One region of the Nonomuraea terrae genome, then DNA from elsewhere that is predicted to be linked to it. Evidence: riboswitches for the same ligand, from Rfam matches in the RefSeq annotation. Region 1 holds a riboswitch; the other holds the start of a gene.
What was found. Region 1 has a riboswitch for glycine ahead of gcvP (aminomethyl-transferring glycine dehydrogenase). Riboswitches for the same ligand answer to the same signal wherever they lie in the genome.
Positions count from the first base shown of each region.

Region 2: another riboswitch for glycine. It lies ahead of gcvT (glycine cleavage system aminomethyltransferase GcvT); the one in region 1 lies ahead of gcvP (aminomethyl-transferring glycine dehydrogenase).

Region 1 covers NZ_JBITLL010000003.1:194,672-205,903, reverse strand. The annotation lists gene ACIBP6_RS13435 (CDP-alcohol phosphatidyltransferase family protein) at 1-319, shown strand, start outside; gene ACIBP6_RS13430 (sugar phosphate nucleotidyltransferase) at 324-2,828, shown strand; gene ACIBP6_RS13425 (FHA domain-containing protein) at 3,077-3,589, shown strand; gene ftsR (transcriptional regulator FtsR) at 3,651-4,304, shown strand; gene ACIBP6_RS13415 (bifunctional nuclease family protein) at 4,437-4,907, shown strand; gene ACIBP6_RS13410 (MerR family transcriptional regulator) at 5,055-5,675, shown strand; glycine riboswitch at 5,760-5,856, shown strand; glycine riboswitch at 5,857-5,951, shown strand; gene gcvP (aminomethyl-transferring glycine dehydrogenase) at 6,009-8,840, shown strand; gene ACIBP6_RS13400 (tetratricopeptide repeat protein) at 8,962-9,771, shown strand; gene ACIBP6_RS13395 (hypothetical protein) at 9,778-10,122, opposite strand; gene ACIBP6_RS13390 (alpha/beta hydrolase family protein) at 10,204-10,794, shown strand; gene ACIBP6_RS13385 (DUF5999 family protein) at 10,816-11,007, opposite strand; gene ACIBP6_RS13380 (TetR/AcrR family transcriptional regulator C-terminal domain-containing protein) at 11,208-11,232, opposite strand, start outside.
Region 2 covers NZ_JBITLL010000007.1:683,469-694,700, forward strand. The annotation lists gene ACIBP6_RS37280 (DUF3618 domain-containing protein) at 141-473, shown strand; gene ACIBP6_RS37285 (amino acid deaminase/aldolase) at 542-1,735, opposite strand; gene ACIBP6_RS37290 (DUF6286 domain-containing protein) at 1,862-2,461, shown strand; gene ACIBP6_RS37295 (hypothetical protein) at 2,461-2,955, shown strand; gene ACIBP6_RS37300 (L-serine ammonia-lyase) at 2,956-4,332, opposite strand; gene gcvH (glycine cleavage system protein GcvH) at 4,389-4,778, opposite strand; gene gcvT (glycine cleavage system aminomethyltransferase GcvT) at 4,775-5,860, opposite strand; glycine riboswitch at 5,895-5,995, opposite strand; glycine riboswitch at 6,069-6,167, opposite strand; gene ACIBP6_RS37315 (gamma-glutamyl-gamma-aminobutyrate hydrolase family protein) at 6,248-6,937, opposite strand; gene ACIBP6_RS37320 (3-oxoacyl-ACP reductase) at 6,946-7,710, opposite strand; gene ACIBP6_RS37325 (aldehyde dehydrogenase family protein) at 7,715-9,058, opposite strand; gene ACIBP6_RS37330 (glutamine synthetase family protein) at 9,061-10,431, opposite strand; gene ACIBP6_RS37335 (FadR/GntR family transcriptional regulator) at 10,556-11,232, shown strand, end outside.

The DNA of each region.
Region 1 (11,232 bases):
GCTGGTGCGCGAGATCATCCCCTGGTGGCTCGTCGCCGCCATCCTCCTGCGCGAGGCCTTCGTCGGATGTTCCATCCTCGTACTCCGCAAATACGGATATAGGGCACTTCAGGTGCATTTTTTGGGCAAGGCGGCCATGTTCAACCTCATGTACGCCTTCCCGCTCCTCTTCCTTGGCTCCCATGCTGGGTGGTATGCCGATATAGCCCAGATCGTCGGGTGGGCATTCGCGCTCTGGGGAACGGGCCTGTACTGGTGGGCGGGGGTGCTGTATGTGGTACAGGTGCGACAACTCGTAACCGCGGCCAAGAAGGAGTGATCGGGTGAAGGCGGTCGTCATGGCGGGCGGGGAGGGCACTCGGCTGCGTCCGATGACCGCCAACCAGCCCAAGCCCCTGCTCCCCGTGGCCAACCGCCCGATCATGGAACACGTGTTACGCCTGCTCAAGCGGCACGGCGTGACCGAGACCGTGGTGACGCTGCAGTTCCTCGCCGCCCTCGTGCGCAACTACTTCGGCGACGGCGACGAGCTCGGCATGCATCTCCAGTACGCCACCGAGGACGTCCCCCTCGGCACCGCGGGAAGCGTCAAGAACGCCGCCGCCCGGCTCCGCGACGACCGATTCCTCGTCATCTCCGGCGACGCCCTGACGGATATTGATTTGTCCGACATGATCCGTTTTCATCGGGAAAATGGGGCGCTGGTGACGATCGGCCTGAAACGCGTCCCCAACCCGCTCGAATTCGGGATCATCATCGTCGACGACTCCGGCCGCGTGCAGCGCTTCCTGGAGAAGCCCACGTGGGGCCAGGTCTTCTCCGACACCGTCAACACCGGCATCTACGTCATGGAGCCCGAGGTCCTCGACGCCGTCGCCGAGGGCGTGCCGGTCGACTGGTCCGCCGACGTCTTCCCCGCCCTGCTCGCCGGCGGCGCCGCCATCTATGGCTACGTGGCCGACGGCTACTGGGAGGACGTCGGCACCCACGAGAGCTACCTCAAGGCCCAGGCCGACGCCCTGTCGGGCAAGGTCCAGCTCGACATCGGCGGCTTCGAGGTCTCCCCGGGCGTCTGGGTGGCCGACTCGGCCTCGGTCGACCCCGACGCCGTGCTCAAGGGCCCGCTGCTCGTCGGCGACTACGCCAAGGTGGAGGCGGGCGCCGAGCTGCGCGAGTACACCGTGCTCGGCAACAACGCGGTCGTCCGCGAGGGCGCCTTCCTGCACCGCGCGGTCGTCCACGACAACGTCTACCTCGGCCCCGGCGCCCACCTGCGCGGCTGCGTCATCGGCAAGAGTACCGACGTGATGGCCGGCGCCCGCATCGAGGAGAACGCCGTCATCGGCGACGAGTGCGTCATCGAGGCCGAAGCGTACGTCTCCAGCGGCGTCAAGGTCTACCCGTTCAAGACCATCGAGGCCGGCGCGGTCGTCAACACCAGCGTCATCTGGGAGTCGCGCGGCCAGCGCAACCTGTTCGGCCCGCGCGGCGTCAGCGGCCTGGTCAACGTCGAGATCACCACCGAGCTCTGCGTCCGCCTGGCCAGCGCGTACGCCACCACCCTGCGCAAGGGCGCCCACGTCGTCACCTCCCGCGACTGCTCGCTGGCCGCCAGGGCGCTGAAGCGGGCCGTCAACGCCGCGCTGACCGCCAGCGCCATCAACGTGCTCGACCTCGAGGCCGCCCCGATGCCCGTCACCCGCTTCCACACCGCCAGGGAGTCGGCGGCCGGCGGCATCGCCCTGCGCACCACCCCGGGCGACCCGCAGAGCGTGGACATCGTCATCATGGACGGCCGCGGCGCCGACCTGCCGCCGGCCGCCCAGCGCAAGCTGGAGCGGGTCTTCTCCCGCCAGGAGTTCCGCCGCGCCTTCCCCGGCGAGATCGCCGAGCTCACCTACCCGTCCAGGGCCGTCGAGGACTACACCCACGAGCTGCTCACCCACGTCGGCGTGAGCGGCGTACGCGACATGAAGGTGGTCGTCGACTGCGCCGGCGGCACCTCCTCGCTCGTGCTGCCCACGTTGCTCGGGCGGGTCGGCGTCGAGGTGCTCACCGTCAACGCGCGCCTCGACGACGTCTCGCCCACCGAGACGCTGGCCGGCCGCCGCCGCGACCTGCAACGCCTGTCGGAGCTGGTCAGCTCCTCGCGGGCGGCGTTCGGCGTGCGGTTCGACCCGGTCGGCGAGCGCATCGCCCTCGTCGACGAGAAGGGCCAGCTGATCAGCGAGGAACGCGCCCTGCTCGTCGTGCTCGACCTGGTCGCCGCCGAACGCCAGGGCGGCCGGGTGGCCCTGCCGGTCACCACGACCCGGGTCGCCGAGCAGGTCTGCCGCTTCCACGGCGTCCAGGTGCAGTGGACCACCACCTCGCTCGACGCCCTCACCTCGGCGGCCGCCGGCCCGGACATGATCTTCGCCGCCGACGGGCGCGGCGGCTTCGTGGTCCCGGAGTTCAGCCCCGCCATCGACGGGCTGGCCGCGTTCATGCGGCTGCTCGGCCTGGTCGCCCGCACCCGGTTGTCGCTCAGCCAGATCGACGCGCGGATCCCGGAGGTCAAGCTGCTCAAACGCGCCGTGCCGACGCCGTGGGCGGCCAAGGGCGCCGTCATGCGCTCGGTCATGGAGGCCGCCGAGGCCGAGCCCGACGGCTGCCGCATCGACACCACCGACGGCGTCCGGGTGGCCCGTGACGACGGCAGCTGGGTGCTCGTGCTGCCCGCCGCCGCCGAGCCGGTCACCGACCTGTGGGCCGAGGCGTGGGACGTGGACGCCGCCCAGACCCTGCTCGAGCGCTGGGCCCGCATCGTCGAGCAGGCCGCCACCTGATCCCGGAAAAATCCATGCCCGCGACGTGCGCGCGGAGTGCCGCAAGATCGTAATGTTGAAACGCGCGGCGGCATGGACCACGGGGCGGGCGCAGCGGTAACTTTGTCTGCGTCCGACACCCGAGTCCAGCGCCCCGCCTTGACCTTTGCCGCTGATCAGCGTAAGTTGCGGCATTCGCAAACGTGAAAGAGCGAAGGCAGGCGCGCCCGAAAGCACCGTGTCTTCGCGGTAGGAGGCCGAGCCGATCGATGCCGAGCGTCTACTGCACGCAGTGCGGGCACGCCAACCCCGAGGATGCCCGTTTCTGTTCCCGCTGTGGGTCACCGCTGACCAGACCCGAGGTCTCCGGGGACACCACGTCGACGATCTCCGTCGCGGGAATCGAGGCGTACGAGGCTGAGACAGGCGACATGCTCCTGGCCGAGCGGGCGCTCGTCGAGCAGCTCCCGCCCGGCGCGGCGTTGCTCACGGTGACCAGGGGCCCCAACCAGGGCAGCCGTTTCAGGCTGGACAAAGACCTGACCACGACCGGGCGCCACCCGGAGAGCGACATCTTCCTCGACGACATCACGGTCTCCCGCCGCCACGTCGAGTTCTACCGGCACCGCGGGGGCCAGTTCTCCGTGCGCGACGTGGGCAGCCTCAACGGCACCTACGTCAACCGCGAGCGGATCGAGGAGGTTCCGCTGCACTCCGGAGACGAGGTGCAGATCGGCAAGTTCCGCCTTCTTTTCCTGATGCGCGGCAACCCAGGCGCATGAGCGGGCGGAGTGAGCGACCCATGGAGACGTCCCCAGCGGGGGAGCCGTTGCGGGAGGCGGCATGAGCTCACAGGCCGCACGCTCGCACATGAGCATCGGGGAGGTGCTCGCCCTGCTGCAGGGCGAGTTCCCCGATGTCACCGTCTCCAAGATCCGGTTCCTCGAGGGTGAGGGCCTGATCGAGCCCGAGCGCAGCCCGTCCGGCTTCCGCAAGTTCACCCACCTGCACGTCGAGCAGCTCCGCTTCATCCTCACCGAGCAGCGCGACAACTACCTGCCGCTGCGGGTGATCAAGGACAAGATGGCCGAGAGCTTCGGCCGCCCCCGCGTGCTGCAGGACAAGCAGGAGGTCAGGCTCAGCCGGGCCGAGCTGCTGGAGGCTGCCGGCATCGACGAGGAGACCCTCGAGGAGCTCGAAGACTACGGCCTGCTCGCCCCGGTGGCCCGCCGCTACGACGAGGAGGCCCTCACCGTGGCCCGCACCGTCGGCTCGTTGTCCCGCTTCGGCCTGCACGCCCGCCACCTGCGCGCGGTCAAGGCGGCGGCCGAGCGCGAGTGCGGCCTGGTCGAGCAGACCGTCGCCCCCATACTCAAGCGGCGCGCCCCCGGCGCCATCGGCGAGGCCGACGAGGCGGCGAGGGAGCTGTCCACGCTCCTGCTCGATCTGCACGCGTCCCTTGTGCGCACGGGAGTCCGGTCGGTCCTCGGAGGTTGAGGCCGGGGCGAGCTGGGAGGCGGGGGCACATTCCGGGCCCTGCGGGTGTTACGTTGAAACGAAGAGCCATTCAGCCAGAAGCGATGTTCGAAGAGCTGTGCCGGGTGACCGGTCAGGATTACGGAGCAGCCCGTGTTGCAGATGGAGGTCGTGGGCGTAAGAGTTGAGATGCCCACAAATCAGCCGATCGTCTTGCTCAAGGAGGCACACGGGGAACGGTTCCTGCCCATCTGGATCGGCATGACCGAAGCCACGGCCATCGCCCTCGCCCAGGCGGAGGAGCCGCCGCCGCGGCCACTCACTCATGACCTGTTCCGCGACGTGCTGAGCGCCCTCGGCGTCGGCCTGCGGGCGGTCAACATCGTCGCGCTGCGCGACGGCATCTTCTTCGCCGATCTCGTCTTCTCCAACGGCGTGGAGGTCAGCGCCCGGCCGTCCGACTCCATCGCGCTCGCCCTGCGCACGGGGGCGCGCATCTTCGCCAGCGAGGAGGTCGTGCAGGAGGCGGGCGTGATCATCCCCGACGACCAGGAGGACGAGGTGGAGAAGTTCAGGGAGTTCCTTGACACGATCACTCCCGAGGACTTCGGCCGGGCGGGGTAGGTATTTCAGTGCATTTACGCTTCACGACGCGCCGAGCCGGATCGTTGACTGAGCATGGTCACGGTCCTACGGTGCAAGTGAAACCCGTGGCCGCACTTTACCAACCCCCAGATCAGGCCACGGGATGAGAGAAAGCCGGAGGTCCGCGTGGCGGTCAGCAGCGGCGAGGGTAAGACGGCCGGCCAGGAAGATCCGGTGCGGCGCGAGAGTGCGCGGCAGCGTGCCGGGGAGCAGGGCCTGCTCTTCGACGAGCAGCCGGCGACGCTGCCGGACGACATCGGATACCGCGGGCCGACGGCCTGCGCGGCGGCCGGCATCACTTACAGGCAGCTCGACTACTGGGCGCGCACGGGCCTGGTCGAGCCCACGATAAGGGCCGCACAGGGCTCGGGCTCGCAGCGCCTCTACAGCTTCCGCGACATCCTGGTGCTCAAGGTCGTCAAGCGGCTCCTCGACACGGGAGTGTCGCTGCAGCAGATCCGCACGGCCGTGCAGCACCTGCGTGACCGCGGCGTCGCCGACCTCGCGCAGATCACCCTCATGAGCGACGGCGTCAGCGTCTACGAGTGCACCTCCGCAGACGAGGTGATCGACCTGCTCCAGGGCGGCCAGGGCGTGTTCGGCATCGCGCTCGGCCGGGTCTGGCGAGAGGTCGAGGGCTCCCTCGCGGAGCTGCCGGGGGAACGCGCGGCGGTCGAGGACACCGTCCCGGCCGACCACCCCGCTGACGAACTCGCCCGCCGGCGCCGCGCGCGCCGCATCGGCTGATCCGGGCTCCCGCGACAGGCCGGCGAACCCGGCCGATCCTCACCATCCCGGCGCACCGTAGTAATCTAGGACGGGTAAGGCTGACGACCCCGTGCGGGAGAGTCCCCGGGCACTGATCCCGGGGCGCCGAAGGAGCAACCCTCCCCGGAATCTCTCAGGCATCCGGTACCGCTGGGCGAGGCAACTCTGGAAAGCAGGCGCGTTCGCCAGACGCGCCTCACCGACGGTGCAAGCCCCACCGGGGTGAAGCTCTCAGGTCCCGTTGACAGAGGGGGAGATCCGGCACTCGCCCGCGCCCTGGCGCCGGTCTCCATAGCCTCGGGAGGCACCTCCATGACCGACCTGACCGCACCGCCCTTCTCGTCCCGGCACATCGGGCCCTCGGAGTCCGAGCAGCAGCGCATGCTCGAGGCCGTCGGCTTCGAGTCCGTGGCGGACCTGGTGGCGGTGGCCGTGCCCGAGGCCATCAGGGCCAAGGACAGCCTCAAGCTGCCCGCCGCGATCGGCGAGGCCGAGGCCATCGCCGAGCTGCGCGCCCTGGCCGGGCGCAACCGCGTGCTCACCTCCATGATCGGCCTGGGCTACTACGACACCGTCACGCCCGCCGTCATCCGGCGCAACCTGCTGGAGAACCCGGGCTGGTACACCGCGTACACGCCGTACCAGCCGGAGATCTCGCAGGGCCGTCTCGAGGCGCTGCTGAACTTCCAGACGGTCGTCTCCGACCTCACCGGCCTGCCGGTGGCCGGCGCGTCGCTGCTCGACGAGGGCACGGCCGCCGCCGAGGCCATGACGCTGGCCCGCCGGGCGGGCAAGTCGAAGAGCTCGGTGTTCGTGATCGACGCCGACGCGCTGCCGCAGACCAAGGCCGTGCTGGCCACCCGCGCCGAGCCGCTCGGCATCACCCTCGTGGAGCACGCGCTGGACGGCGAGCTGCCCGAGTGCTTCGGCGTGCTCGTCCAGTATCCGGGCGCCTCCGGGCGGGTGCGCGACTTCCGCGCCGTGGCCGTCGCCGCGCACGAGGCGGGCGCGCTCGTCGTGGCCGCCGCCGACCTGCTGGCCCTGACGCTCGTGGCCGCCCCAGGGGAGCTGGGCGCCGACATCGCGATCGGCTCCTCGCAGCGGTTCGGCGTGCCGTTCGGGTTCGGCGGGCCGCACGCCGCCTACATGTCCGTACGCGAGGGGCTGCAGCGGCAGCTGCCGGGCCGCCTGGTCGGCGTGTCGGTGGACGCCGACGGCGGCCCCGCCTACCGGCTGGCCCTGCAGACCCGCGAGCAGCACATCCGCCGCGAGAAGGCCACCAGCAACATCTGCACCGCCCAGGTCCTGCTCGCCGTCATCGCCAGCATGTACGCCGTCTACCACGGCCCCGAGGGCCTGCGCCGCATCGCCCACCGGGTGCACCGGTACGCCGTCGTCCTGGCCGACGGGCTGCGCCGGGCCGGGGTCGAGGTCGTGCACGACGAGTTCTTCGACACCGTGCTGGCCCGCGTGCCCGGCCGGGCCGCCGAGGTCGTGGCCGCCGCCGCCGAGCGGGGCGTCAACCTCTGGCAGGCCGGCGCCGACCACGTCTCCGTCTCCTGCGACGAGAAGACCGGCGCCGCCGAGATCGCCAAGGTGTGGGCCGCCTTCGGCGCGCCCGCCGCCGGTGTGGACATCGAGGGCGCCGCCGACGCGCTGCCTCACACGCTGCTGCGCGAGAGCGACTACCTCACGCACCCCGTCTTCCACCAGTACCGCTCCGAGACGGCGATGCTGCGCTACCTGCGCAAGCTCCAGGACAAGGACATCGCCCTCGACCGCTCCATGATCCCGCTCGGCTCCTGCACGATGAAGCTGAACGCGACCACCGAGATGGAGCCCATCACCTGGCCGGAGTTCGCCGCGATCCACCCGTACGCGCCGGAGGAGCAGTCCGAGGGCTATCGCGAGCTGATCGGCACGCTGGAGAGCTGGCTGGCCGAGGTGACCGGCTACGACGCCGTCTCCATCCAGCCGAACGCCGGCTCCCAGGGCGAGTTCGCCGGCCTGCTGGCCATCCGCGCCTACCACCGCGCGGGCGGCCAGGGTGAGCGCGACGTCTGCCTCATCCCGTCCTCCGCCCACGGCACGAACGCCGCCAGCGCCGTCATGGCCGGCATGCGGGTCGTCGTCGTGGCCTGCGACGACAACGGCAACGTCGACCTAGCCGACCTCGACGCCAAGATCGCCAAGCACCGTGACGCCCTCGCGGCGATCATGGTGACGTACCCGTCGACGCACGGCGTGTACGAGGAGACCATCACCGAGATCTGCGAGAAGGTGCACGAGGCCGGTGGCCAGGTGTACGTCGACGGCGCCAACCTCAACGCCCTGGTCGGCCTGGCCAAGCCGGGCGCGTTCGGCGCCGACGTGTCCCACCTCAACCTGCACAAGACCTTCTGCATCCCGCACGGCGGCGGCGGCCCCGGCGTCGGCCCGGTCGCGGTGCGCGCGCACCTGGCCGACTACCTGCCCGGCCACCCGCTGCGTGACGGCGCCCCGGTCGGTCCGGTCTCGGCGGCCCCGTACGGATCGGCGGGCATCCTGCCGATCTCGTGGGCGTACGCCAGGATGATGGGCGGCGAGGGCCTCAAGGCGGCCACCGAGCAGGCCATCCTGTCGGCGAACTACCTGGCCAGGCGCCTGGCCCCGCACTACCCGGTGCTCTACACCGGCCGCGGCGGCCTGGTGGCGCACGAGTGCATCGTCGACCTGCGGCAGATCACCAAGGAGACGGGCGTCACCGTGGACGACGTGGCCAAGCGGCTCATCGACTACGGGTTCCACGCGCCGACCATGTCGTTCCCGGTGGCCGGCACGCTCATGATCGAGCCGACCGAGAGCGAGGACCTCGGCGAGCTCGACCGGTTCGTCGACGCCATGATCGCCATCCGCGGCGAGATCGCCAAGGTGGCCTCCGGCGACTACGACAAGAGCGACAACCCGCTGCGCAACGCCCCGCACACGGCCGCGGCGGTCACCGCTGACGAGTGGCCGCACCCGTACACCCGCAGCGAGGCGGCCTACCCGGTGCCCTCGCTGCGCGACGGGAAGTACTGGGTGCCGGTGCGCCGCATCGACCAGGCCTACGGCGACCGCAACCTGGTCTGCTCCTGCCCGCCCCTCGAGGCGTACGAGGACTGAGCCCGCGCGCCGAAGGACCGGCCGGGGCCGACCGATCCGGCCAGTCCTTCGGCGGCAAGTGGGCAGACATGATCGCCGGAAATCGTTAGGCTCGGGGCGACCGTCGCCCCGAGGAGCCTCCTTGACGTCATCAGAGCTGCAGACCTCGCCCCTCGACACCGCCCGCCTGCTCGCCGAACGCGGAGACCTCGAGGGCGCCGCCGCCATCCTGTCCGAGCTCGCCGCCGACCACGAGGAGCCCGACCGGGCGCAGGCCGCCGTCGGGCTGGCCGTGGTGCTGGAGCAACGCGGCGAGGTCGAGGCCGCCAGGGCCGCCGCCCGCACCGCGCTGGCCACCGGGCATCCCGAGTTCGCCGCCCAGGCCGCCTGCCACCTCGCCCAGGGCTTCGAACGCGAGGGGCGCGACGACCAGGCCAGGGCCGCCTGGCAGGCCGTGCTGGGCGTCGGCACGGCCGCGTACGTGCCGCTGGCCCACCTCGCGCTGGCCCGGCTGGCCGTGCGGGCGCAGAACCTGGAGGAGGCCGAGCGGGAGTTCCGCGCCGCCATGGAGACGAGCATGGAGGCGGGTGACGAGGGGGTCGGCGCTCACGCGGCGCAGCAGCTCGCGGACCTGATGATGGAGCACGGCGAGCCGGGGGCGGCCGCCGAGGTGCTGCTGGACGCCCTGGAGTTCGCGCCCGCGGACGAGATGCCGGGGCTGCGCGTCCAGCTCGGCATCGCGCATCTGGAGCTGGCCTGCGCCGAGTTCGCCGAGAGCCTGGAGGACGGCGCCGACCCGCGCACGGGCGCCCTGGCGATCGAGCTGCTGGCGCGCACGCTTCCGCTGCGCGGGCGCGCCGACGACGCCGACCGGGTCTGGACGTACGGGCTGGAGCACGAGGACGAGACGCTGGCCGCGGAGGTGCGGCTGCGTTACCAGCGCGACGCCTGACCGGTCTCAGGGGCGGCGGATGATCGCCACCGCGGCGGCCACGTTGATGACCACGATCGCCAGCCACACGATCAACAGGCCGACCCCTCCTGCCTGCGCCGCCCCGATGGCCGTCAGCGGGATGCCGAGGCCCATCGAGCCCAGCGCGAGCGGGATCAGCTGCGAGGCCGGCGGCTTCCTGCGCGGGGCGGCCCCGTGGTGGTCGAGCTCCGCGCGTACGCGGGCGGTGATCGTCGCGTCGATGCGGTCGACGAACGAGTCGATGAGCGCGGGCTCGTAGTCGGGGCCGAGGTCGCGGCGCGCGTCGAGAGTGGCCTGCAGCTCGTCCCGGAGCGGGCGTGTGTCTGGCATGAGTGCATCATCCAGCCTGGGAGCCTCGCCGTCATCAGACCTGAGAGCCAACTTGGCATCCTCCCCAGGTACGGTGCTGGCATGCAGGTGATGACGCCGCGGGGGCCGGCGCTGGTCGAGATCGACGAGGCCGCGCGGCCGCGGCTGCTGCTGGTGCTGACCCACGGGTCGGCCGGCGGCGTCGACGCTCCCGACCTGCTGGCCGTCCGCGACGCCGCGCTCGCCGTGGGCGCCAGCGTGGCCAGGGTGACACAGGCGTTCCGGGTGGCGGGGGCGCGGGCGCCCGGCTCGCCGGCCCGGCAGGACGAGGCGTGGGAGGCCGTCCTGGACGAGCTGCGTACGCGCCTGCCCGGTCTGCCCGTCGTGCAGGGCGGGCGGAGCAACGGGGCGCGGGTCGCCTGCCGTACGGCGAAGGCGGTCGGCGCGGCGGCGGTCGTGGCGCTGGCCTTCCCGCTGCACCCGCCGGGGAAGCCGGATCGCTCCCGGGCCGGCGAGCTGCGCGGCGCCGGAGTGGACGTGCTGGTCGTCAACGGGGACCGTGACCCGTTCGGCGTGCCCGACGCCGAGGACGCCGCGCGCCTGGTGGTGCTGCCGGGGGAGGGGCACGACCTGAAGCGTGACCCCGCCCGGGTGGGTGAGATCGTGGCGGAGTGGATCACCCGCTACGCGTAGCCGGGATCGCCTCCGGGTGAGTCAGACCGCGCCGGCCACGGGCCGGTGCGGCGCGATGACGATGCCGCTGGGCAGCAGCTCACCGGTGTCCTCGAACAGGACGACGCCGTTGCAGAGAAGGCTCCACCCCTGCTCGGGGTGGCAGGCGAGGGTGCGTGCCGCCTCACGGTCCGGTGCCTCGGCGTCCGGACAGGGTGGGTCGTGCGGGCACATCATCGTGCCTCCGGATATCTCGTGGGTGCTCCCGGTGACCTGGGGTGGGAGCCTGGCTCGGGTTGTTCCTGGCAAGTGTGCGACGCGTGCCACGCGTTCGGACATAGCCCCTTTTGACTGTTACAGGAGGATCCCCGGAACGTGTGACCTTTGACACAGCGTGCCTTATGCAGGATAACGGGCCAAGCGCGACACGCGCATCACGTTTGCAATCCCTTGAGCAAA
Region 2 (11,232 bases), on a different contig from region 1:
CCTGCAGTTCCTCCCGCCCAACTTACCGGCCTGGCCGCCGTGCCGTGGAGCGCGCCGACCTGACAGACTGATCACGACCAGAACGGACGAAGCCCGCACGGAACGTGGCGCGGGCGAGGCGTACGGTCGAGAGGAGAGCCATGGCTGAGACCGATCCCGACGAGTTGGAGCGGCGGATCGCGCAGACGCGCGCGGAGTTGGCGCGGACGGTCGACGCCATCGCCGACCGGGTGAGCCCCAAGCGGGTCGCCGAGCGTACGGTGGCCGACGTCAAAGACCGTGCCGGGCATTTCGTGGCGTCCGTGGGCGATGCGCTGGGGGTCACGCCGCGGCCGGTCGAGTACGGCGACGACGCTCAGCAGGTGTGGGACGAGGAGCGGCCCGACCTGGGGGCGGTGCTGATCGGGGTCGGGGCGGTGCTGGTCGTGGGCGCGGCGATCGTCCTGTGGCGCCGCCGTCGCCGCCGGGTCTGAATCGGCCTGGCGGTCGGCGCGAGCGGTCCCGTGTCCGGTGGGATCCGGCGGGCTCTCGTCCGGTGCGCCTACAGGAAAGTGCGGCCCTCGCCTCGGTAGGTGGGCACCGACGCCACCACCGTGTCGCCGTCGATGAGGTGGAGGGTGTCGAAGCGTTCACATAGTTCGCCTGCCTTGGCGTGCCGGAACCATACCCGGTCGCCGATCCGCAGGTCCTCGGCCGCCTGGCCGATCAGCGGCGTCTGCACCTCGCCCGCGCCTTCGTCGGGCGCGTATCGCAGGCCGGCCGGCAGGTACGGCTGCGGCAGCCGGCTGGGCCCGGCGGAGCCGGAGGCCGGGTAGCCGCCGCCGAGCACCGTCACGGTGTCGGGGGCGGGGCGGCGTACGACCGGCAGGGCGAACAACGCGGCGGGGCGGCCGGTGAAGCGCCGGTAGAAGTCGAACAGGCGCGGGTGGAAGAATCCCGACCCGGCCGCCACCTCGGTGACGGCCTTCTCGCGTACGGTGCGCTCGACCGACCCGGTGCCGCCGCCGTTGACGAACTCGAGGTCGGCGACGCGGCGGACGGCGTTCACGATGCGTCCGCGGCGCAGGACGAGCTCTCTGGCCGAGCGGGCCTGCATGAGCCGGACGGCGCGGGCGTACAGGGTCCGGCCGGGCGGGTCGTCGCCGACCCCGGCGATCTGGGCCTCGTACGCCATCAGGCCGGCCAGCCGGAACCCGGGCCGCTTGGCTACGGCGGCGGCCAGGTCGGCGGCCTCCTCGGGTTCGCGGACGGGGGAGCGCAGCACGCCGGCCCGGAACCTGCCGCCGAAGGCGACATAGGAGGCGTCGATGTCCAGACATATCCGGATCTCGGACCGCGAAGGCACTCCGGCCACGGCGGCCTCGGCGAAGTCCAGGTGGGCGGGCGAGTCGATCGTGACGGTGATCTCGCGGGCCGCGCGGGCGTCCCCGGCGAGAGCGGCCAGCGCGTGCCGGTCGGCGGTGGGGTAAGCGACGAGGATGTCGGTGAATCCGTGGGAGGCCAGCCAGAGCGCCTCGGGCAGCGTGTACGCCATGACGCCGCGGAAGCCGTCCATGGCGAGGATGCGCTCCAGCAGCGGACGGCTGCGCACGGACTTGCTCGCCACCCGGATGGGCTTGCCCGCGGCACGTCGTACGAGGTCGGCGGCGTTGGCGCGGATGGCCGCCAGGTCGACGGCGGCGAAGGGAGGTTCGAGAGCCGCGGTGGCGCGGTCGTAGCGCTGGCGGTCATCCATACATGCAGCGTAACGACATATCACGAAAATGAACTCGGCTTCGCCGCCGAACCCGTAATGATCGGGCAAACGGGCGGCGAGGGCGCGGTTCTGGCCCGGCGCCACCCGTGTACGTCTGTCGTTGTGATGACCACGCTTCAGCAGATACTGCCCGGTGTCGCAGCCGCCCCGCGGAACACCGGCCTGCGCCGGGCGAGGAAGGTGCTCAGGCCCGCGCGTACCGTTCCGGGGGTCACCGTCGCGCTCGCCCTGGTCGGCGGGCTGGGGGCGACCACAGCGGAGATCGTCTCGGGGCTGCTCGGCGCCCCGCTCGGCTGGGTCCCGGTGAACGAGCTGGTCGAGCTGGCCGGCAGGACGACGTGGCCGGAGGCGGAGGCCGCGGCCCTCGTCCTGGCCGGGCTCGGCACGCTGATGCTGCTGCTCGCGGTCGTGCCGGGCCGCTCCAGGCTGGTGCCGGTGGAGACGTCCGACCCGCTGATCGTCATCGGCATCACCCGCCCGGGTCTGCGCCGCACGCTGCGTGCCGCCGCCCAGCAGGTGGCGGGCGTGGACAAGGCCCGGGTACGCCTGCGCCGCCGCACCATCGAGGTCACCGTCATGACCGGTGAGGAGACGCCGGGCTCGATGCTCCGGCAGGTCGGCACCGCCGTGGGCGATCGCCTGGCCGGCGTCGGCACCCTCGGCACCGGCGAGGTCGTCGTCCGCCTGCGCAGGAAGGGCATGTGATGCGTCAGTACGCAGGCAACCGCATCGGCCTGGCGATCGTCGGCGCGACGCTGCTGGGTCTCGGCGCGTACGCGTGGCTACGCGGCCAGGACCGCCTCTTCGACCTGCCCCCGAACGCCAAGGTGCTGCCCGCCCAGTTCCACCGGACACTGGCCGAGGAGCCGTGGCCGTTGTGGATGCTCGCCCTCGCGCTGCTCCTGCTGGCCCTGGTCGCGCTGCGCTGGCTGCTGCTCGCCCTCGGCTGGGGCCGGCGCGGCGCGCACAACGGCACCGGCACCGCCATGCTCTTCGTCGGTCTCAAGGGCGTGGAGGGCCTCGGCCGGGCCGGCGTCCGGGTCGCCGCGGACGGCCTGCGCGTCAGCGTGACGTGCCCGTCGGCGGCCGACGTGGGGTCCGTGGTGAGCAAGCTCGACCAGGACATCGTCGGCCGCATCCGCCGTGAGGTCAGGGACGACGAAACACCGTCCGTCGTCCGCCTGCACGTGCGTCGTTAGTCAGCACTCGATCACGTTGACGGCCAGGCCGCCGCGTGAGGTCTCCTTGTACTTGTCGAGCATGTCGCGGCCGGTGTCGCGCATGGTCTTGATGGCCTTGTCGAGGGCCACGTAGTGGCGGCCGTCGCCGCGCAGCGCGATGCGGGCCGCCGTGATGGCCTTGTTGGAGGCCACCGCGTTCCGCTCGATGCACGGGATCTGCACGAGGCCGCCGATCGGGTCGCAGGTCAGGCCGAGGTTGTGCTCGATGCCGATCTCGGCGGCGTTCTCCACCTGCTCCGGGGTGCCTCCGAGGACCTCGGTGAGGCCGGCCGAGGCCATCGAGCAGGCCGAGCCCACTTCGCCCTGGCAGCCGACCTCGGCGCCGGAGATGGAGGCGTTCTCCTTGAACAGCACGCCGATGGCGCCCGCCGTGAGCAGGAAGCGGATCACGCCCTCGTCGTCGGCGTGGGGGACGAAACGGTTGTAGTACGTCAGGACGGCCGGGATGATGCCGGCGGCGCCGTTGGTCGGCGCGGTGACGATGCGGCCACCGGCGGCGTTCTCCTCGTTGACCGCCAGAGCGAACAGCGCCACCCAGTCCATCGCCTGCAGCGGGTCCTTCTCGGCCGGCTCGGCCTGCAGGCGGCGGTAGAGCTGGTTGGCGCGCCGCCTGACCTTCAGGCCACCCGGCAGGACGCCCTCCTTGGAGATGCCGCGGGCCACGCACTCCGACATGACCTGCCACAGGCGCAGCAGGCCCGCGCGGATCTCCTCCTCGGTGCGGCCGAACGCCTTCTCGTTCTCCAGCATGAGGCCGGAGATCGACAGGCCCGTGCTGGAGCAGAGCTTGAGCAGCTCCTCGCCGGTGGTGAAGGGGTGGGGCAGGACGGTGTCGTCGGGCTTGATGCGGTCGGCGCCGGTGGCGTTCTCGTCCACGACGAAGCCGCCGCCGACCGAGAAGTACACCTTCTCCCGCAGCTTGCCGCCCGCCTGGTCGTACGCGGTGAAGCGCATGCCGTTGGGGTGCTCGGGCAGCGAGATCTTCCGTTCGAAGACGAGGTCCTCGCCGACGGCGAAGGGGATCTCGTGGGTGCCGTACAGCTGGACGGTGCCCGATTCGCGCATGGCGGCGATGCGGGCGTCGACGGTGTCGACGTCCACGAGCTCCGGCTTCTCGCCTGACAGGCCCAGCAGGACGGCCTTGTCGCTGCCGTGGCCCTTGCCGGTCAGGCCGAGTGAGCCGTACAGGATGGCCTCGACGCGGGCGACCTGGTCGAGCAGGCCATCGTGGTGCAGGCCGCGGGCGAACTTGTGCGCCGCGGCCATCGGGCCGCCGGTGTGCGAGCTCGACGGGCCGATGCCGACCTTGAACAGATCGAAGACGCTGATCGCCATTGATGCGCCCTTCGTGTGCGGGCCGGGGCCCGGTCGGGGCCCCGGCTACAAAATGGTCAGGATTCGCCTGAGGTGAGTGCGGTGTACTCCTGCGGCGACAGAAGGTCCTCGGGCTCGCCTTCCATGCGCACCCGGAACATCCAGCCCTCGCCGTACGGGTCGCTGTTGACCAGGCTGGGGTCGTCGACGACAGCCTGGTTCACCTCGACGACCTCGCCGCCCACCGGCGTGTAGATCTCGTTCACCGACTTGGTGGACTCCACCTCGCCGATGGAGTCACCATGCTCGACGTTCGTGCCGACGTCGGGGAGCTGCACGTAGACGACGTCACCAAGGGAGTCGGCGGCGAACGCCGTGATGCCCACGGTCACGGTGAGTCCGTCGTCGATACCGGAGACCCACTCGTGTTCCTTGGTGTAGCTCAGGTCGTCAGGGATGTTGCTCACTTGTTCCTCCTGTAAAAGGGCAGCTCGATCAGGTCCACGGGTTCGTGGCTGCCCCGGATGTCCACAGCCAGGCCTGAGTCGGCGCCGGTGTCGACATAGGCCATCGCAATGGGCTTTCCCAGGGACTGGGAGGGCGCACCGCTCGTGACCTCGCCGACGACGGCGCCGTCCTTGGTGACCGGGTAGCCGTGACGCGGCACCCGGCGGCCCCGGGCGACCAGCCCGACGAGGCGGCGCTTCGGCGTGTCGTCCTTGACCGCCTCCAGCGCCGACCTGCCGACGAAGTCGCCCGGCTTGTCGAATTTCACCACCCGGCCCAGCCCCGCGTCGAACGGAGTGAGCTCGGCGCTCAGCTCGTTGCCGTACAGCGGCATGCCGGCTTCGAGCCTGAGGGTGTCGCGGCTGGACAGGCCGGCGGGCTTGAGCCCGTACGGCTCGCCGGCCGCGGTGATCGCGTGCCAGAGCGGCACGGCGTCCTGATTGGCGACGAAGAGCTCGAACCCGTCCTCGCCGGTGTAGCCGGTGCGGGCGATGAGCGCCCGGCGGCCGTCCACGAGGCCGGGCAGGCCCGCGTAGTACTTGAGCCCGCCGAGGTCGGCGTCGGTGAGCGTGGCGAGGATCTCCTGGGAACGGGGTCCCTGGACGGCGATCAGCGCGTACTGGTCGGAGCGATCCTCGACCACCGCGTCGTACGCCTTCGCACGAGTTTTGAGCTCATTTCCAACTTTTTCGTAGTTCGAGGCGTTCGCGACGACCATGAACTCCTCGTCCCCGAGCCGGTAGACGATGAGGTCGTCCAGCACCCCGCCGCGCTCGTTGACGATCATGGTGTAGCGGGCCCTGCCGGGCGTCAGCGCCGACAGGTGGCCGACCAGCGCGAAGTCGAGCGCCTCGCCGGCCTGCGGCCCGGTCAGGAAGATCTCGCCCATGTGGGACAGGTCGAACAGCCCGGCCGCTTCGCGTACGGCCCTGTGCTCGGCGGCCTCGCTGCCGTACCGCAGCGGCATGAGCCACCCGGCGAAGTCGGTGAGTGTGGCGCCGAGGCTCTCGTGGACGTCTCGTAGCGGCGTAGGTCGGGACATTTGTCGCACCTCAGGACAGGATCGGATGCCAGCATCCTCCCCCTCTGTCATGGATGCCTGAGAGCTTCGCCCGAGTTTTGCCGGACTTTCACCTTCGGCGAGACCCAGACGGGCCTGCTTTCCAGAGGTCACCTCCGGACGGGAGCTCCGGCCAGGTCAGCAGCCGCACGACGGTGGGCGGCTGTCCGCTTGAGCCGGGTTTCCTGTCCGAGTCCGCGCGGTCCTTTGCCTTGAGAGGTTCGCGGGGAGGGCTTGCTCCTTCAGGGACCACTGACCGGCTGTCAGGGTGCTCTCCCGCGCGGTTTTGCCGGTGATGTCCGTCAGCCTAGTGCCGTGACGGGGGTCTTGTCGCGTCCGGGTGGATTCGGGCGTGACGCACCGGTCGCCTCAGCAGGCCCGCACGAGCGCCTCGAACAGCGCGTCGTCCTCGCCCGCCTCCGGGTGCCACTGCACCGCCAGGACGAACCCCGGCGTGTCCAGCTCCACGGCCTCGACCGTGCCGTCCTCGGCCGTGGCGGTGGCCGTGAGGCCCGGCGCGAGACGGGCGACGGCCTGGTGGTGGTAGTGCGGGACGGTCACCGGCTGCTCGCCGAGGATCTTGGCCAGCCGGGTGCCCGGCACGGCCGTGACCGGCAGGTGCCCGAACCGCCCGGGGGCGGGGGAGTGGCCCGCGTGCCCCACCACGTCGGGCAGGTGCTGGTGCAGGCTCCCGCCGAGCGCGACGTTGAGCACCTGCATCCCGCGGCAGACCCCCAGGTACGGCAGGCCCCGGTCGAGGGCCGCCGCGAGCAGCGCGAACTCGGCCTCGTCGCGGAACTCGCGGACGTATCCGGTGCGCTCGTGCGCCGGCTCGCCGTAGCGGGCCGCGTCGATGTCACCGCCGCCGGCCAGCACCAGCCCGTCGAGCCCGCGCAACGCCGAGACCGGCGCGCCGGCCGGCGGCAGCAGCACGGGCTGCCCGCCGGCGCGGACGACCGCCTCCACGTACATGTACGGCAGGAGCGCGACGGTCATGTCCTGCCAGACCGTGAACGTGGCCGGCTCGACGTACGTGGTGATGCCGATGACGGGACGCATGGATCCTCCTACAGCGGAGTGACGTAGGCGCCGGAGATGCCGCCGTCCACCAGGAACTCGCTGGCCGTGATGAACGAGGCGTCGTCGCTGGCCAGGAACGCCACCGCCGCCGCGATCTCCGACGCCTCGGCGAAACGCCCGACCGGCACGTGCACCAGGCGTCGCTGCGCCCGCTCCGGGTCCTTGGCGAACAGCTCCCGCAGCAGCGGCGTGTTCACCGGGCCGGGGCACAGGGCGTTCACCCGGATGCCCTCGCGGGCGAACTGCACGCCCAGCTCGCGCGACATCGCCAGCACGCCGCCCTTGGCGGCGGTGTAGGAGATCTGCGAGGTCGCCGACCCCATGACCGCGACGAACGACGCGGTGTTGATGATCGAGCCCTTGCCCTGGCGCCGCATGTACGGGATCGCGTGCTTGCAGCACAGGTAGACGCTGGTCAGGTTCACCTCCTGGACGCGGCGCCAGGCGTCGAGACCGGTCTCCAGGATCGAGTCGTCGTCGGGCGGGGAGATGCCGGCGTTGTTGAAGGCGATGTCCACGCTGCCGTAGGTCTCGTGGGCGGTGGCGAACATCCTGACGACGTCGTCCTCCACGGTCACGTCGGCCTTGACGAACAGGCCGCCGACGTCGTTCGCGGCCTTGGCGCCCGCGTCCTCGTCGATGTCCGCGCAGACCACCTTCGCGCCCTCGTCGGCGAACCGCCTGGCCGTGGCCAGCCCGATCCCGCTGCCCGCCCCCGTGATGACCGCCACGCGATCCTGCAACCGCCGCATATGTCTACTCCTGGGAAATGAAGACGTTCTTGGTCTCGGTGAACGCCGCCAGGGCGTCCGGGCCGAGTTCCCTGCCGAGGCCCGACTGCTTGAAGCCGCCGAACGGGGTCCAGTAGCGGACCGAGGAGTGGGAGTTCACCGACAGGGCGCCCGACTCGACGGCCCTGGCCACGCGGAGCGCCCGCCCGACGTCGCGGGTCCAGATGGAGCCGCTCAGCCCGTACGGGGTGTCGTTGGCGACGCGTACGGCCTCCGCCTCGTCCTCGAAGCGCGCCACCGACACGACCGGGCCGAAGATCTCCTCGGTGAAGGCCCGGTCGGTGACCTCGGGGGTCAGCACGGTCGGCGGGAACCAGTAGCCCTTGCCCTGCGGGCACGAGCCCTGCAGGTACGGGGTGCCGTCCACGAAGCCGCGGACGCGCTCCAGGTGCTCGGCGCTGATCAGCGGGCCCATCTCGGTGGTTTCGTCGAGCGGGTCGCCGACCTTCACCCCGCGGACGGCCTCGGCCAGGAGCTCCATGAACGCGTCGTACACCGAGGACTGGACGAGGAGGCGGGAGCGGGCGCAGCAGTCCTGGCCTGCGTTGTCGAAAACCGCATAAGGCGCGGTTTTAGCCGCTTTTTCCAGGTCCGCGTCCGCGAAGATGATATTTGCGGACTTGCCGCCCAGCTCCAGCGTGAGCCGCTTGACCTGCGCCCCCGCCTTGGCGGCGATCTCCTTGCCCACCTCGGTCGAGCCGGTGAACACGATCTTGGCGACGTCCGGATGCTCGACCAGGCGGGCCCCCGCGACCTCCCCCTCGCCGGGCAGCACCTGGAGCACCCCTTCGGGCAGCCCCGCGGCGAGCGCCAGCTCGGCCACCCGCAGCGCGGTCAGCGGGGTCCACTCGGCCGGCTTGACGATCACCGTGTTGCCGGCCGCCAGCGCGGGCGCCACGCCCCACGACATGATCAGCATCGGGAAGTTCCACGGCACGATGACCCCGACGACGCCCAGCGGCTCCTGGAACGTGACGTCCACGCCGCCCGGCACCGGGATCTGTCTGCCGTGGTTGCGCTCGGGCGCGCCGGCGTAGAAGTGCAGCACGTCGCGGACGGTGCCGGCCTCCCAGCGGGCACTGGAGATCGGGTGACCGGCGTTGGCCAGCTCCAGCCGCGCCAGCTCCTCGCCGTGCTCACCCACCAGGTCGGCGAAGCGCCTCAGCAGCCGCGCCCGGTCGCCGGGGGAGACCTCGCGCCAGGCGGCATAGGCCCTCCTGGCACGCTCCACCGCCCGGTCGACCTCGGCCGCGTCGGCCATCTCGACGTCGGCGACGACCGCCTCGGTCGCCGGATCAACGATCTGCATCTTCACATCCGTTCGAAACCACGGAACAGCTCCCAGTCCGTCACCGCCGCGTCGAACGCGGCCAGCTCCACCCGCGCGTTGTTGGCGTAGTGCGCCACCACCTCGTCGCCGAACGCCTCCCTGGCCAGCTTCGACCCCTCGAACAGCGCCAGCGCGTCGCGCAGCGTGTGCGGCACGGTCTCGGCGCCGGAGGTGTAGGCGTTGCCCTCGTAAGGGGCCTCCAGCGGCAGCTCGGCGTCGATGCCGTGCAGCCCCGCCGCCACCAGCGCCGCCACCGCGAGGTACGGGTTGACGTCGCCGCCCGGCACGCGGTTCTCCACGCGCAGCGAGGCGCCGTGGCCCACGAGCCGCAGCGCGCAGGTCCGGTTGTCGACCCCCCACTTGACGGCCGTGGGGGCGAAGCTGCCGGGGACGTACCGCTTGTAGGAGTTGATGTTGGGGGCGTACAGGAGAGTCAGCTCGCGCAGGCAGGCGAGTTGACCGGCGACGAAGCGGGCGCCGAGCGGCGAGAGCCCGTACGGCCCTTCCCCCGCCATCACCGGGTTGCCGTCGCGGGCGCGCAGCGAGACGTGGATGTGGCAGGAGTTGCCCTCGCGGTCGTTGGGCTTGGCCATGAACGTGATCGACCGGCCCTCCTGGGCGGCGATCTCCTTGGCTCCGGTCTTGTAGACCACGTGGTTGTCGCACGTGCGCAGCGCCTCGCAGAAGCGGAAGGCGATCTCGTGCTGGCCGAGGTTGCACTCGCCCTTCGCCGACTCGACGTACAGGCCCGCGCCCTCCATCTCGCGCCGGATCCGGCGCAGCAGCGGCTCGATGCGGCCGGTGCCGAGCAGCGAGTAGTCGACGTTGTACAGGTTCGCCGGCGTCAGGTCGCGGTACGCGCGCCGCCACGCCTGCTCGTAGCTGTCGTCGTAGACCACGAACTCCAGCTCGGTGCCGACGTAGGCGGCAAGGCCCCGCTCGGCCAGCCGGTCGAGCTGCCCGCGCAGGATCTGGCGCGGCGAGGCCGCCACGTCGGAGCCGTCCTGCCAGGCCAGGTCGGCCATCACCAGCGCGGTGCCCTCGTGCCAGGGCACCCGGCGCAGCGTGGCGAGGTCGGGCTTCATCACGAAGTCGCCGTACCCGCGCTCCCAGGACGACATCGCGTAGCCGGGCACGGTGTTCATGTCGACGTCGACCGCGAGCAGGTAGTTGCATCCTTCGGAGCCGTGCTGCAGCACCTCGTCGAGGAAGTAGCGGGCGGACAGCCGCTTGCCCTGCAGCCTGCCCTGCATGTCGGCGATCGCGAGCAGCACGGTGTCGATGCGCCCGATGGCCACCTCGTCGCGCAGCTCGTGGACGGACAGGAACCCCGTGGTCGCTGGATCGCTCACGCTACGCCGCTCCGATCTGGCCTGACGCGCTTTCCCGTTGATTGGGCTAGTCTCAGACCATTGATCAGTATGTCGGGATCGCTTGTCAAGGCCTGAGGACACGTTGGACGAGTCGGCGCGATTGATGACGGTGTTGCGCCCGGTGAGGGCGGGCAACGCCTTCGAGGAGACCGTGGAGCGGCTGCTCCAGGCGATCAAACTCGGCGTGGTCGCGAAGGGCGGCAAACTCCCTCCCGAGCGCGAGCTGGCCGCCCGGCTCGGCATCAGCCGGGTGACGTTGCGCGAGGCCATCAGGGCGTTGTCCGAGGCGGGCCATCTCGACGTGCGCCGCGGCCGTTACGGCGGCGCGTTCGTCACGTACGAGCCGTCCGAGCCCGACCCCGGCGACCTGCGCCAGGCCGTCAAGGAGATGGGCAGGGCCGAGCTGTCGGACGCGCTCACCTTCCGGCTGGCCGTGGAGAGCGGCGCGGCGCAGGTGCTGGCCACCACCGAGCTCACCGGCGAGCAGCGTGACCTGCTGCTGCGCCGGCTCTCCGACCTCAACGAGGCCGGCCTGGAGGACTACCGCCGCCTCGACACGGCCTTCCACCTGTCCATCGCGGAGCTGACCGGCTCGACCCGGCTCGCCACCACCTGCGCGGACGCCCGTTCGCGGGTCAGCGACCTGCTGAACGCCATCCCGATGCTGCACGTCAACCTGGAGCACTCCGCGCTGCAGCACCGCGCCATCGCCGAGGCCATCCTGGCCGGCGACCCCGACGCGGCCCGGCGGGCGGTCGCGGAACACCTGGAGGGCACCGC